3 regions of the Desulfosporosinus youngiae DSM 17734 genome follow, and region 1 is predicted to be linked to each of the others. Evidence: riboswitches for the same ligand, from Rfam matches in the RefSeq annotation. Region 1 holds a riboswitch; each other region holds the start of a gene.
The links. Region 1 has a riboswitch for cobalamin ahead of DESYODRAFT_RS10690 (sodium:solute symporter family transporter). Riboswitches for the same ligand answer to the same signal wherever they lie in the genome.
Positions count from the first base shown of each region.

Region 2: linked by a shared signal. The riboswitch ahead of DESYODRAFT_RS13200 (zinc-dependent dehydrogenase) and the one ahead of DESYODRAFT_RS10690 (sodium:solute symporter family transporter) in region 1 are both predicted to bind cobalamin.
Region 3: linked by a shared signal. The riboswitch ahead of cobT (nicotinate-nucleotide--dimethylbenzimidazole phosphoribosyltransferase) and the one ahead of DESYODRAFT_RS10690 (sodium:solute symporter family transporter) in region 1 are both predicted to bind cobalamin.

Region 1 is NZ_CM001441.1:2,286,986-2,291,198, reverse strand. Features, by position in the region: gene DESYODRAFT_RS10695 (glycine/betaine/sarcosine/D-proline family reductase selenoprotein B) at 1-865, opposite strand, end outside; gene DESYODRAFT_RS10690 (sodium:solute symporter family transporter) at 890-2,332, opposite strand; cobalamin riboswitch at 2,554-2,749, opposite strand; gene fliB (flagellin lysine-N-methylase) at 2,979-4,213, shown strand, end outside.
Region 2 is NZ_CM001441.1:2,855,606-2,859,818, forward strand. Features, by position in the region: gene DESYODRAFT_RS29550 (hypothetical protein) at 335-466, shown strand; gene DESYODRAFT_RS13190 (hypothetical protein) at 529-1,275, shown strand; gene DESYODRAFT_RS13195 (Rpn family recombination-promoting nuclease/putative transposase) at 1,302-1,940, shown strand; cobalamin riboswitch at 1,983-2,159, shown strand; gene DESYODRAFT_RS13200 (zinc-dependent dehydrogenase) at 2,248-3,282, shown strand; gene trpD (anthranilate phosphoribosyltransferase) at 3,296-4,213, shown strand, end outside.
Region 3 is NZ_CM001441.1:1,389,207-1,393,419, forward strand. Features, by position in the region: gene cobS (adenosylcobinamide-GDP ribazoletransferase) at 1-641, opposite strand, end outside; gene cobU (bifunctional adenosylcobinamide kinase/adenosylcobinamide-phosphate guanylyltransferase) at 641-1,276, opposite strand; gene cobT (nicotinate-nucleotide--dimethylbenzimidazole phosphoribosyltransferase) at 1,309-2,388, opposite strand; cobalamin riboswitch at 2,502-2,679, opposite strand; gene DESYODRAFT_RS06665 (ParM/StbA family protein) at 2,891-4,000, shown strand; gene DESYODRAFT_RS06670 (hypothetical protein) at 3,997-4,213, shown strand, end outside.

The DNA of each region.
Region 1 (4,213 bases):
ATTCCGCCCGCGCGTTTAAATGGTCCGGATTAATTCCGCCATGAATGCATTCATAATCCCCTCCGCTGAGCAGCTCCAAGGGATAAAGCGCCCAATTGTCCGTATTTAAGGCTTTCATCTTGTCGGGGTTTCCTTTAGGGACAACCCCCGCCGTGGTTATAAAAGCAAGTTTAGCACTTGCCAGCTCCGTTACAGGTTTGGGCGGCCTAACCTGTTCGAAAACCGGGAGAACCAGTTCACTAGTGTAACTCCTGCCTTGCAAACGGGCTTCAAGCATCTCTATGGCTCTTTGGGCGCCCGATTTCTCACGTGAAATGACTTTGCGAATTCCCCGAGGTAGATAGCCTTCGACTTGAGCGGCTCCCAGCTCTTTTTGGCTCACTACCTTATGAGCAAAAGCAGCCATCCGGACTAAGGCATCTTGCATCCCTCGCACGGTTTTAGTCGTGGGCAGAATATAGATGGTTTGATTCCGGCGATACATCTCTGCTGCGGGATTATCCGGCGAGAAAGCAGTAAGCGCCGGTATTCCCAACAAGTCAGATAAATACTGACAAACTGCTCCGCCGGCAACACCATAGCGTCCGGCACCAAAGGCAGGTCCGGCAAGGATGAGGTCCACTTTTTCCTGCTGTAATTTTTGAGCAATTCTTTTTAGCACATCATCCTGGTTTTCTTGAAAATAGTTATCTCCGCAAATTGCCGTTGTCGATATAACAAAGGATTCACCGAGCAAACGCCCTAATTCCTTTCCCGGCCCTACTGCTTTTTGCTGAAATTCCAGAGGGGTGTCCGCTTTATCCTCAGCGCCAATTTCTCCAAAAAATTGATTTAAGTAATGAAAAACTTTAATCCTTTTCTCCATCGAGATTCATCCTCTCTTCTGATATTACACCTTTGGGGTCTGACCTAAGCTAAATATTTCCTCCATTTGCGGGGTAGGCTTCTTACCAATGATCGTAGTTATGAGGATGATCAGAATGGTCACGAGCAAGGCACCGACCATTTCATGAATTCCGGTTAGTTTGACTAAAAACAGCTTCCAGATAATATAAACCAATGGACTAATACCGACCACGGCCAGCGCGCCGCTGAGATTGGCCTTTTTCCAGAGGACGCCAAGTATCAGCGGAATACCAAAAATCAAAGCAAACCCACCGAAAGCGAAAGCATTGATTTCCAGGATTAAGGCCGGAGGTTTTAAGGCCAGCACAAAGGAAATGATTCCTATCACCAGAACTGCCCCTTTTATCACTAATAACTTGGTGCCTTCCTTTACGTCTTTAGAGAAGCGCGGCAGAATATCATTGCCTACCGTACCTGAAACGGCAAGCAAGAGGGAATTAGCGGTTGTCATCATTGCCGCAATTAATGTAAAAAACAAAAGTGCCGCATAAATTGAGGGCAGACCACTGATCACGCTCGGCATAGCCATATCGGATTTGGCCAGACCGGGATGAATGACCCGGGCAGTTAAGCCGACCAAGCCAGCACCAAATGACCACAGTGCTCCAAGTGCCATAGAAATGGGAAACGCTCTGCGCATCGCCAGGGAATCCTTAAGCCCCCATACTCGCGCGGTCAGATGCGGCTGACCCCAAAAGGCGATAAGGTAAGATATAATTAGACCTATTTGTAAAGTTAGGGGCATGGAACCCCTAAATTCTATGAGCTTCGGATCGATGACCGCCAGCTGAGCATTGAGACCGGAGAACCCGCCCACGAGCTTCATGGAGATGTATACCATAACAATCGTCCCAATCGTCATGATCGTTCCTTGCAGAGTGTCCAGCCAGGCAACCCCTAGATAGCCGCTAAACTGAGTAGAAATGACAATCGTCAGACCCAAAATAATCATTCCCCAAAAATAGCTGATGCCTAAGGTTGACTCAATAAGGTAACCGGCTCCCATGAGCTGGATAATAATCATAGGGATAATAAAAATCAGCGTCCAAAGTCCTGTAATTGGTTTCAGATTTTCTTTGCCGAAACGCAGAGCCAAATAATCTGCCGTCGTCAAAATGGATGCCTTGACAGCGACACGACGTAATCTTGGAATGACCAGGACCCAACTGATAAACATGCTCCCAAATACACCCAAAAGATACATCAAACCGGCCCAGCCAAACTGATAAGCCAACCCCGCTGCCCCTAAAAAAAGTCCTGCACTGGCTGCCGAAGCCGACCAGGTAAAGGCCGATACTACTCCGCCCACATTGTTATCCCCAGTTAAATAACCCCTGACACTTCCTGTATGTTTATGGGCAAGAAGCACAACTACAATAATGCTGGCAAAGAATAATATCGACCCGATGATCATTTCCATACTCATATAAACCACCTCTTAACATTTTTTCACTGGTATACTACTTTTACAGTTTAAATAAGTTCTTGCTTAATACCGAGATTGCCAGCGAAGCAACAACAAAAACGATGATTGTTGAGAATAGGAACGTCCCCGCTGTAGAAGCAAACATAAAATCACCCCTTTCCCAAATAAAAAAGTCCTACGCCAAATTTAAAATTTGACGTAGGACTTTACCTTCATCCTTAACAATCTACAATACCAAGGCAGGTCTCCTGGCTTACGGGTCATTGCTGTTCTTCAGGACCTTCCCGGCTTATGCCAGTGGCCTCTGATCGCTCGCCGATTACAGTGGTGGGTCCGCTCCGTTTATTGTCACCTTTGAAGACAATTCCGGATTCCCTATTCTCCCTCTTTCAGGGCACCTCGATACCGTATCAGTTATTTACTTAGCTACATATTATTTTAATTATTTGAATACGTCAACCCCACTCCTTACTTTTTGCCACAAACGATTCGTTTTCTTCATAAATTTTATTGAGGCCTGACACTTAATATTTTTATATACAAGTTTTAAAATTATCAGGGAAAAAGGCCCATATTTGGGTGTAAAATTATAATAATTGTGCCTTAATTAATATTAACACTCTTAAATGGATTTGAGGGAAAATACATGACTAAAACAACGAGAGAGATACAAATGCCTCTCTACCTGAAGTCTTTCAATTGCATAGGTTCCGCCTGCGAGGACAGCTGCTGCTTTGGCTGGAGCAGTATCACGGTGGACAGCGGAACCTTCAAAAAATACAGCAGTATCCATGACCCGGCATTGAAAGAAATAATCGATAATAAGGTCGAACTCAACCAAACCGAACAAAGTGCGGAAACCTACGCCCATGTGATACTAAACAATGATTCAACCTGCCCTTTTTTAACTAAAAAAAGACTTTGCCTAATGCAGTTAAAACAAGGCGAAAACTATTTACCCCAGATTTGTTTTGCTTTTCCCCGGGTAACTAATGTTATCAACGGTATCCTGGAAAAATCCGCTGTCATGTCCTGTCCCGAGGCTGTACGCGTGGCACTGTTAAACTCTAAAGGAATTGACTTTATTTCAGTACAAGAACCTCTGGATGTGCGCAACAAAATTTCAATTTCACTTAATACCAATGATCCGGCCTTCACTGATACACCCAACAAGTATTTTCAGGATTTACGAAATTTTACACTTCATCTATTAAAGAACAGGGATTATAAGCTCGAGGAACGGCTTATTATCCTGGGATTGTTTTTTCAAAAGCTTGCGAAAGTATGTAATGAAAAAAAGGTTGATACTATACCTGAGTTCATTGCTTCCTTTGCCCAATTATTAAAGGAAGAGTCTTTAACAGCGCTTCTCGCGAAAACCCCCACATCCCCGGTAGTTCAGTTTAAACTGTTGATGCAAAGCGCTCTCACAAGGCTTGTACAGGGAATAACCAATCAACGCTACGCTGAATGTTTCATTGAGTTTTTGCAAGGCATAAAGCATTCACCTGACATAAGCTTAGATATTTCGGCTGAAAACTATCGTCTGGCCTTTGAAAATTACTACGCTCCTTTTGCTTTTAAGCACGAATATATTTTTGAGAATTATCTGGTGAATTACGTCTACAATAATCTTTTTCCACTGAGTAACGGAGATATTTTTGACGAATATATAAAGCTCGTGTTTCATTACTCATTGATCAAAATGCTTCTTACCGGTATTGCCGGATTCCACCAAGGACTTAGTTTAGAGTTGTCAGTTAAGCTGATTCAGTCCTTTGCCAAAACAATTGAACACAATCCTCAATACATAAATGAAACGAAAGATTGGTTCAAAAGAAAAGGTTTAAACTCAATGAAGTACTTATCAATACTCATTAA
Region 2 (4,213 bases), 570 kb from region 1:
TCCCCTGGCTATCAACTACTGCGCGGAAGCCGGAGCAGGAGAGCTTGTCTCCTCAAATTCGGATTCGAATCCGAATTTGAGGAGACAAGCAGTACTTCTTTTTGGTGTCCCAAAAGGAGACCTATATCACTTATAGTTGTAACTGTTGGCAGTAAAAGCATTTTATTTCTGTTGACTTATTGTTTGAAATTTATACAATTTATAGTGAGTAGTGTATAAATTTCCATTTAGATTTACTGAAAGAGGCAGTAAAGTGATGCTGCCCGAAAGTTAGATTGGAAGCTATCTCTGTCAATGTGACCGGCCTTGAGAAAAGTTCCTGCGTAGAATTGAAATGGCAAATTTTCCTCTTAGAGGAGAAAAGTGCCCTTGGTCGGAAGAGCTGCCGGCTTATGTCAGTGAATTTCTCGAAAAGGCCAAAGAGGAATTGGTGGAAGCCTATGAGGAAAATTTAAGAAAGCGTTAGTTGAGGTTTGGGAAGGAAACAGGCGGTTGCCGCTAAGAGTGGCGGAGGAAGAGGGTGGAAATGTGAAGAAAGTGATATTCCTAAGCATTGTTCTGGCTGTTTTTTTCTTAAGTGGCTGCAATAACAGCAATAATCCAGGTAATCCGGGCAAAGAGGGGAATAAGCCGGGTGAGGATATCAGCTCAGTCATAAATTCCAAAGGGGGACAAAATTCAGCCGAATTTGTACCGGACTGGTTATATCAGTCATTGCTGGCTAAATTTGATTTGGATGCTGAAAATGAGTTGGAGCTGCCAAGAGAAGCTATCACTTTGGCCCAGGTTAATATGAAGAATTCCGCCGGACCCCAAATAGCCGCTTATGTAACCTTGGATCGTGTGGAAGGGTATTTCCTGCTCTATGAGTTCGCTGAAGGCAATTATAAGGAAGTCTATTCCTTGCACCAGCCGGTATACGGGCTGCAGGTCTATGGCGGCTGGGGAGGAAAGCAAATGATTGCCTTTGTTTCGGGTCATGGGGGGACGGGTTATCAGGAAAACTATTTTCATCTTATCAGTTATACTAAGGACGGCTACAAAGAAATCTGGTCCGGATTAGCAGAGAAGATGGAGTTCGTCCAGCTGCCTTATCGCAGAACTGTGGGTTCTCTTAATCTGTCCATGGATAATCAGTTATTGATCTATTCGACAATGAACCATGAATACGCTAAACCGGAGGAGGATATTACCAATCCGGATAGAGTTGCCAAGTCGGTTGAGTTGTATCGTTACGATCCCCAGGCAGAACAATTTGTCGCAAGTTCCAACTGAGTGAGTGACCACCGCTTCGGTGAAGAATGCTATTCCTTTTAATTCAAATATTGCCGACAGAATTTATGCCTGAAAGAACCATGTTCTACTGGTCGAAGATGTACACAGGCCAAATAAAGCCGGGAGATACCTATGCCAAGTTAAAAAAATGTATCACCATTAATATTGTCGATTTCAGATGCACCCCGCTTCAGAAGTTGCACTCCAGCTATCATTTAATTGAGGACGAAGCAGGATACAAGTTGACCGACATATTAGAGGTACACTTTCTGGAGATCATAAAACTGGCAGATAAAGAGATTCCAAGAGGTGAGAATGATAAGGTCATTGAATGGATGGAATTTTTGGATGCCAAATCAAAAGGAGTGATAGAGATGTTGGCTGAAAAGAATAAAGACATTAAAAAAGCTTATGACATTTTGCAGATCATCAGTAAAGATGAAAAGGCAAGAATGCTGTACGAGGCCAGAGAAACCGAGCTGCATGACCAGCTGACGAGGATAGAGTCAGCGAAGAATAAAGGCAAGGCAGAAGGAAAAGCGGAAGGCAAAGCAGAGGGAAAGGTGGAAGTTGCGAAGAAGCTTCTGGATCTGGGTATGGAGGTCTCAATGATAGCTCAAGCAACAGGTATGAAGGAAGAAGAAGTTAAGCGCCTAAAAGATTAACCCCCTTGACGCCATCCATTTTGCGGATATAATAGTAATTATTAAGAATAGATTGTCTTAGGTGCCCTGCTAAAGGGAGAATAGGGAACCGGGTGCAAGTCCCGGACGGGCCCGCCACTGTAAAGGTAAGCCGATGTCAACAACCACTCCGGTTTTGGGGGAAGGGACATAAGGGCGATGAACCTGAGTCAGGAGACCTGCCTGAGATAAGAGAGGCCTTTAACGAGAAAAAGGTTCTGTGAGGATGATGGAAAATCCACGCTATGAGTAGTGTGGATTTTTTTGTTTTTAAAAAAGGAGGATCAAAATGAGAGCGGCTGTACTGGAAGCTATTGAAACGTTGACCCTGACAGAGGTGGATACTCCTCAATGCGGAGAGGGGGAAGTCCTCATCCGGACCCAGGCCTGCGGAATCTGCCGCACGGATCTGAAATGCTTAACTCAGGGGCAAAAAGATTTAAAGGTCCCGCGGATTCTGGGACACGAAATTGCCGGGATTGTGGCTGCCAAGGGTCCGGGTGTCAGTCAGGTCTCCCTGGGGGACAGGGTTCAGGTAGCTCCCGGAATACCCTGCGGTACCTGCAGTTATTGTTTGAGAGGTCAGGATAATCTCTGCGATTCGATGAAGATTATTGGCTTTCATCTGAATGGCGGCTTCGCCGAGTATTTATTAGTTCCGGCCAGGGGGGTTAAAAACGGCGTACTGCAAAGGATACCCGATCATGTTTCCTTTGCAGAAGCTGCCCTCACTGAGCCTTTGGCCTGTTCAGTTAACATGCAAAGCTCTTTAAATGTCTCAGATGAGGACTCGCTGCTTATTATCGGGGCAGGGCCTTTGGGGATTTTAAATGCTAAATTAGCCCGAGCCAATGGTGTCAGGAAAATTATAGTAGCCGAGATTAACGAAAGGAGAATCAAGCAGGCGGAGAAATTGCCTATTGACTGTGTGATCAACGTCAAAGAAAAGGATTTAGTTAAAGAAATCATGGCGCTGACCAAGGGGGCGGGAGTGGATGCGGCAATTCCCTGTTGTCCGGGTCTGGAAGCTTTTAGTCAGGGCCTGAATGCTTTAGCCAAAAGAGGACGCCTGGGCTTTTTCAGTGGTTTAATAGGCAATACAGTCCCAGGCTTTGACTTGAATACTATCCACTACAAAGAGCTGTTGGTTTTGGGAGCTTATGGCTGCTCTTTGTCTCATAACAGAAAAGCCCTGGCGCTGATTGCGGAAGATAAGGTCAGGGTGAAAACTATGATCAGCCGCAAACTTCCTTTAGATGAAGTGGGAAGTGGTTTGGAAATGGTGCGCAGGATGTCTGAAACATCCATCATTGTTGAGTTTTAAGGAGGAAATGCTTATGTGTGCAGAAAAAGCTAAAGAATTCGGGTCCGTCATAACCAGGCTCATTCAGTCCCAAAACATCACCAGGAAGGAAGCCAAAGCCGTGTTTTCAGAAATCCTCCGCAATGAGCCCTCGCCTATGAATCAAGGCGCCTTTCTGGCTGCTCTGGCGGCCAAAGGTGAAACGGCTGAGGAGATTGCGGGAAGCTGGGAGGCTATCTATGAACTGGATACAGTCAAGGTGAATCCTGAAACAGAGCTGCCTTTAGTGGACAATTCCGGTACCGGAATGGACTCATTTAAAACCTTTAATATCAGCACGGCTGCTTCAATTATTGCCGCAGCCAATGGAATCAGAATGGCAAAACACGGCTCCAGGGCTATTACCTCCTATTGCGGCACGATTGACATTCTGGAAGAACTGGGTGTGGATGTGGAATGCCATCCGGAAATAGTCAAAAAAAGCATTGAAAAAGCAGGAATTGGTATTTTTAATGGCATGAGTCCCCAGGTTCATCCCCAGGCTTTAGGCAGAATTCTGGCGCAAATTTCTTTCGGCACGGTCCTTAACATCGCTGCCTCTCTGGCCAACCCGGCCCTGCCCCAATACGGGGTGCGCGGGGTGTATGCCAAAGAAATGCTGGAACCCGTGGCCCGGGTCATGAAGGAGATTGGCTACAAAAAGGCCCTGGTAGTTCATGGAGTGACTGAAGACGGTACCTTAGGCATGGATGAAGCCTCCAATTTGGGAGAAACTTTTATTGCCGAATTAAAAGAAGACGGAAGTATCCTCAAGTACTCCTTTACTCCCGAAGACCTGGGAATCAAGAGAGGTAGGAAAGAAGAGATTGCTTCCCTCAATAACCTGAAAGAAGAAACTATCCGCATGCTGGCCTTGTTAAATGGAAAGGATTGGGGAGCCCGTTCCGATATT
Region 3 (4,213 bases), 900 kb from region 1:
TTGGATATTTTGGAGGCCATGAAGGTTATTAGCAGAGCAGTTACTCCCAGGGCAAGCGGTCCGCCTAAGCCGAGAAGGAAATAGGAAATTCCGCCTATTAATCCTCCGCTGAGAAGAAACGGAATCCAGCCGGATGACTCATGAAATCCTTTGCCCAGCCCTTGAGAGCGGGCGTAGGGGAACCGGATAACCCCGATTTGAAAGACCCAGCGTGAGAGCATAGGCATCACGATGAGGACGGCAAAGGCGGAGGGAGTCAGGCTGGCCAGAAAGGCGAATTTCAGAAGCAGTAAGCCGACGAGAGCCATGGAGGCATGGGCGCCAACCCGGCTGTCCTTCATGATTTCCAAGATTCTTTCCGGGCTGCGGGCGGATAGTAAACCATCCATACTATCCATAAACCCATCGAGATGGATTCCGCCGGTGAGGATTAACTCAGCTGCCAGCAGGAGAGCGCCCAGAACTAAGGGGGGATAATAAGGTACTAAGGCTTGGGCCAGCAGCCAGAGAAGCAGACCTATGACCAGACCTACGAGAGGGTAAAACCGGTAACTTCGGGTAAATTCCTCCGCAGTAACATCTTTGGGGATTGGCAGAGGAATCCGTGTGAAAAAGGTAAGGGCAATCAGAAATCCACGCATCATAGATCGCCCTTGAGCAGAGAAGCAAGCAGCTTCTCGCCGGAGGGTTTAAGTTCTATGGGGTATCCGGCTGCGACCAGATAAACTTGCTCAGCCTTGCGGGCCAGGATCTGATTGCTTCGTCCGGCCAAATCCCGGTAAACCCGGGCCATAGGGTTTTCCGGGACGATTCCTTGTCCTACTTCGTTGGTGACAAAGATTACTTTAGGTTTGATCTCTTGGGCAAGTTGAGCAACCTCTTGAACGTTAGCCAAAATTTGTGGTTCTATATGTTTGTATAGATGAGAGGAGGTTTGAGATTCAGAGGGTGCCTCTTGACCGGGTTGAGCAGATTGATCAGCCTGTCCGGCCAGCAGCATATTTGTAAGCCAGAGTGTGACACAATCAAGGAGGATCACGGCCTCCTCGTCTTTAAGCTGAGTTAAGGTAGCATGGATGTTCAAGGGTTCCTCGATGAGCCGCCAAGTGGAAGGTCGTTGTTCCTGGTGCTTTTTTACACGTATAGCCATTTCGGCATCCCATATTTGAGCGGTAGCAATGTAAATGACTGGACGTTTGGCCTGAGCGGCAAGAAGTTCGGCAAAAGTGCTTTTGCCGCTGCGGGCACCGCCGGTAATGAGTGTGAATTGAGACATTACGTTCATCGACTCCCTAAGTGTAGTGTGAATTATACGGTTTTTTCGGTGACTCCGGCATCAGCGAAGGTAGCCATTTCCTCAAGAATATGAAGCGCGGATTCAACGATGTAAAAGGTGATGGCAGCGCCTGTTCCTTCCCCAAGTCTCATATCAAGATTAAGGATTGGATCAAGACCCAAGCCTGCTAAAGCTTTGCGATGACCTATTTCGACGGAACCATGGGAAGGAATCATATAGGCCATGCTTTTAGGAGCAAGCTTTGCCGCGATCAGTGCGCCGGCTGTTGAGATAAACCCATCAATAATAATCGGAACATGGCTGGCGGCAGCCTGGAGGATTGAACCGGCGATGGCTGCGATTTCTAAGCCCCCTACTTTGGAGAGGACGTCGAGGGCGTCCGTTTTATCGGGTTGATTGACTTCAATTGCTTTTTCTATGGCGCGGCGTTTTCTGATGACTCCGGCGTCATCAATGCCGGTTCCGCGGCCAACCACATCTTCAACGGCGGAATTCGTCAAAATTGAGACAATAGCTGAGCTCGGAGTGGTATTGCCAATCCCCAGTTCTCCTGTGGCAAAGAGATTATAGCCTTCGCGGATTTTTTCTTCAGCGACCTCCGCCCCTGCCAGAAGAGCCTGCAAAGCTTGCCGGCGGGTCATTGCCGGACCTTTAGTCATGTTTTGAGTTCCATTGGCAACCCGTTTATTGATAAGGCTGCCTTCTACGGGAAAGGCAATGCCCACATCGGTTAAAATAACCTCGGCATTGGCCTGGCGGGCGAGAACATTGATGGCAGCGCCGCCATTCATGATATTATAGGCCATCTGAGGGGTTACTTCCTGGGGAAAAGCACTTATTCCTTCTTCGACTACCCCATGATCTCCGGCCATTGTCAGGACAGCTTTCTTGAGAATTTTAGGACCGGAAGTTCGTTGAATGCCGCCAAGCTGCTTGGCCAGCTGTTCTAATTGGCCCAGGCTTCCCTGAGGTTTTGTGAGAGAATCTAAGCGCACCTGGATCTGAGCCATTGCTTCCCCGTCGAGATCTAAAATGGCCGCTGTGAGTTTTTGCAGTCGAGTATAGAGTTGCTCTTCCGTTAAGTTTTCCATGCTGGTTCCTCCTCTTATATAATATCGTAATTTAAAGAATAGAAAAGTCCCGACCACAAAAATAACTGTGGTCGGGACTTTACCGTCATCACCGCCGCTCTCCATACTATGGAAAGACGTTAACATTTTAGGCAGGTCTCCTGGCTAACGAATCATTGCTTAACTCGTCACCTTCCCGGTATAGAAAACCAGTGATGACGAAACTCCTCGTATACAGTGGCGGGTCCGCGTCGGTCTTAGCCGAACTTCCCTATTCTCCCTCAAAAGGGCACCTAAAATGGAAATATTTTTTTACTAAGCATAGCACACCTTTTTTTGAATCTCAAGGAATATTTGAGGGAATTTTAAGAGAATAGTTTGCAACAACATTTTTACAAGCGTGTTTCCTTCGTATATAATGGTAGGTATTAGCAGTATGTATCCAATTTTCTTCGAAGTTCGATTTAGTTTTAAGCTGACGAGTTTAACAGCCAATATTGACGAGTGAATAGGGGGAACAAGTGTGTTAGAAAGCGATATCCTCGTAGCCGGGGCAGATCCGGGATTCGGAGCGATAAAACTGGACACAGGGGATACAAAGATCTTATTTCCCGCAGTGATTTGTAAGGGGAATGAACGAATTTTCTCTACCTTAGGAAATGTCTTGCTTGATAAAGGATCCGACATAGAAACACAGATAGCATCCTTAGACGTTATTGTCAAAGATAATGCCACAGGTGTGGAGAAGCATTATTTTATGGGCAGTTTGGCTGAAAGCTTAAATCCCAATGAAGCTCATTATTGCTGGGATGAAGACAAATCCTCTGATGAAGAGGCTACCGCTTTACTGGTGGTTGCCCTGGCTCTCGCTCAGCAAAACCTAAAGGCAAATGTCTATCTTGGCACAGGTGTTCCGGTTAAATATTATGCCAGTTTAAAGGACAAGTATGAATCAGAGTTAAAGGGATCGTTTTCAGTTGTGTTTCGTTCAGGTCCCATGGCAGGAATGACCCGCCAGCTTAACATACTTCGTTCACGTGTGCTCCCGCAAAGTTATGGTGTCTTTATTAAAGAAACCCTCAATGAATATGGAATACCCACAAATCCCAAATTATTTGGCGGGTATGTCGTGGTTATCGATCCGGGCTTCCGGACGACAGATATTGCCACGTTCTATGATGGTGTTATGCTCGACCCGCCGAATTCGTTTAGTATTGAAAAAGGGTTAAAGTGGGCGTATATAGGGGTTGCTGAAAAGCTCAAAGAATTAACCGGTAACCACGCCAATCCCATTGAAACGGATGACAAAGAACTGGATAAGATTTTCAGAGTCAATGGAGGATTATATCCTTGGAATAATGGCACGATTAATCTTAATCCGATTATGCAAAGCATGCTTAAGCAGTTGGGGACGGACATCACCCGGGAAGTGAAGAAGGCTCTGAAACCGATGCTGGGCAAATTGCACACAGTTCTTGTCGCCGGAAAAGTAGGGGAAATGGTTTATGAGCATATTCAGATGGAAAACAAGACACTGATTAATGATCCGCAGTTTGGTAATGCCACGGGATTCCGGATTATGGCTGCAACCCTGGTCAATAACATTACTAAGAAAGCTAATCCTTCAGCATGATCACCGCTCAGCCCTTGTTTATTCCCCTCTATATAGATGAAGCTGAAGCAGATCTTTGGCTGGCCTTACAACGGATTGAACCGGAGAAGAGAAGTTCTTTTATTATAGAAACCTTGAGACAGGCGCTATTAGGAACTGATAGGGGGGACCTGCCGGAGATTCAAAATGACGGCAATCATGCTAATGGCGAAGCTCAATGTGGAGCTCAAGCTG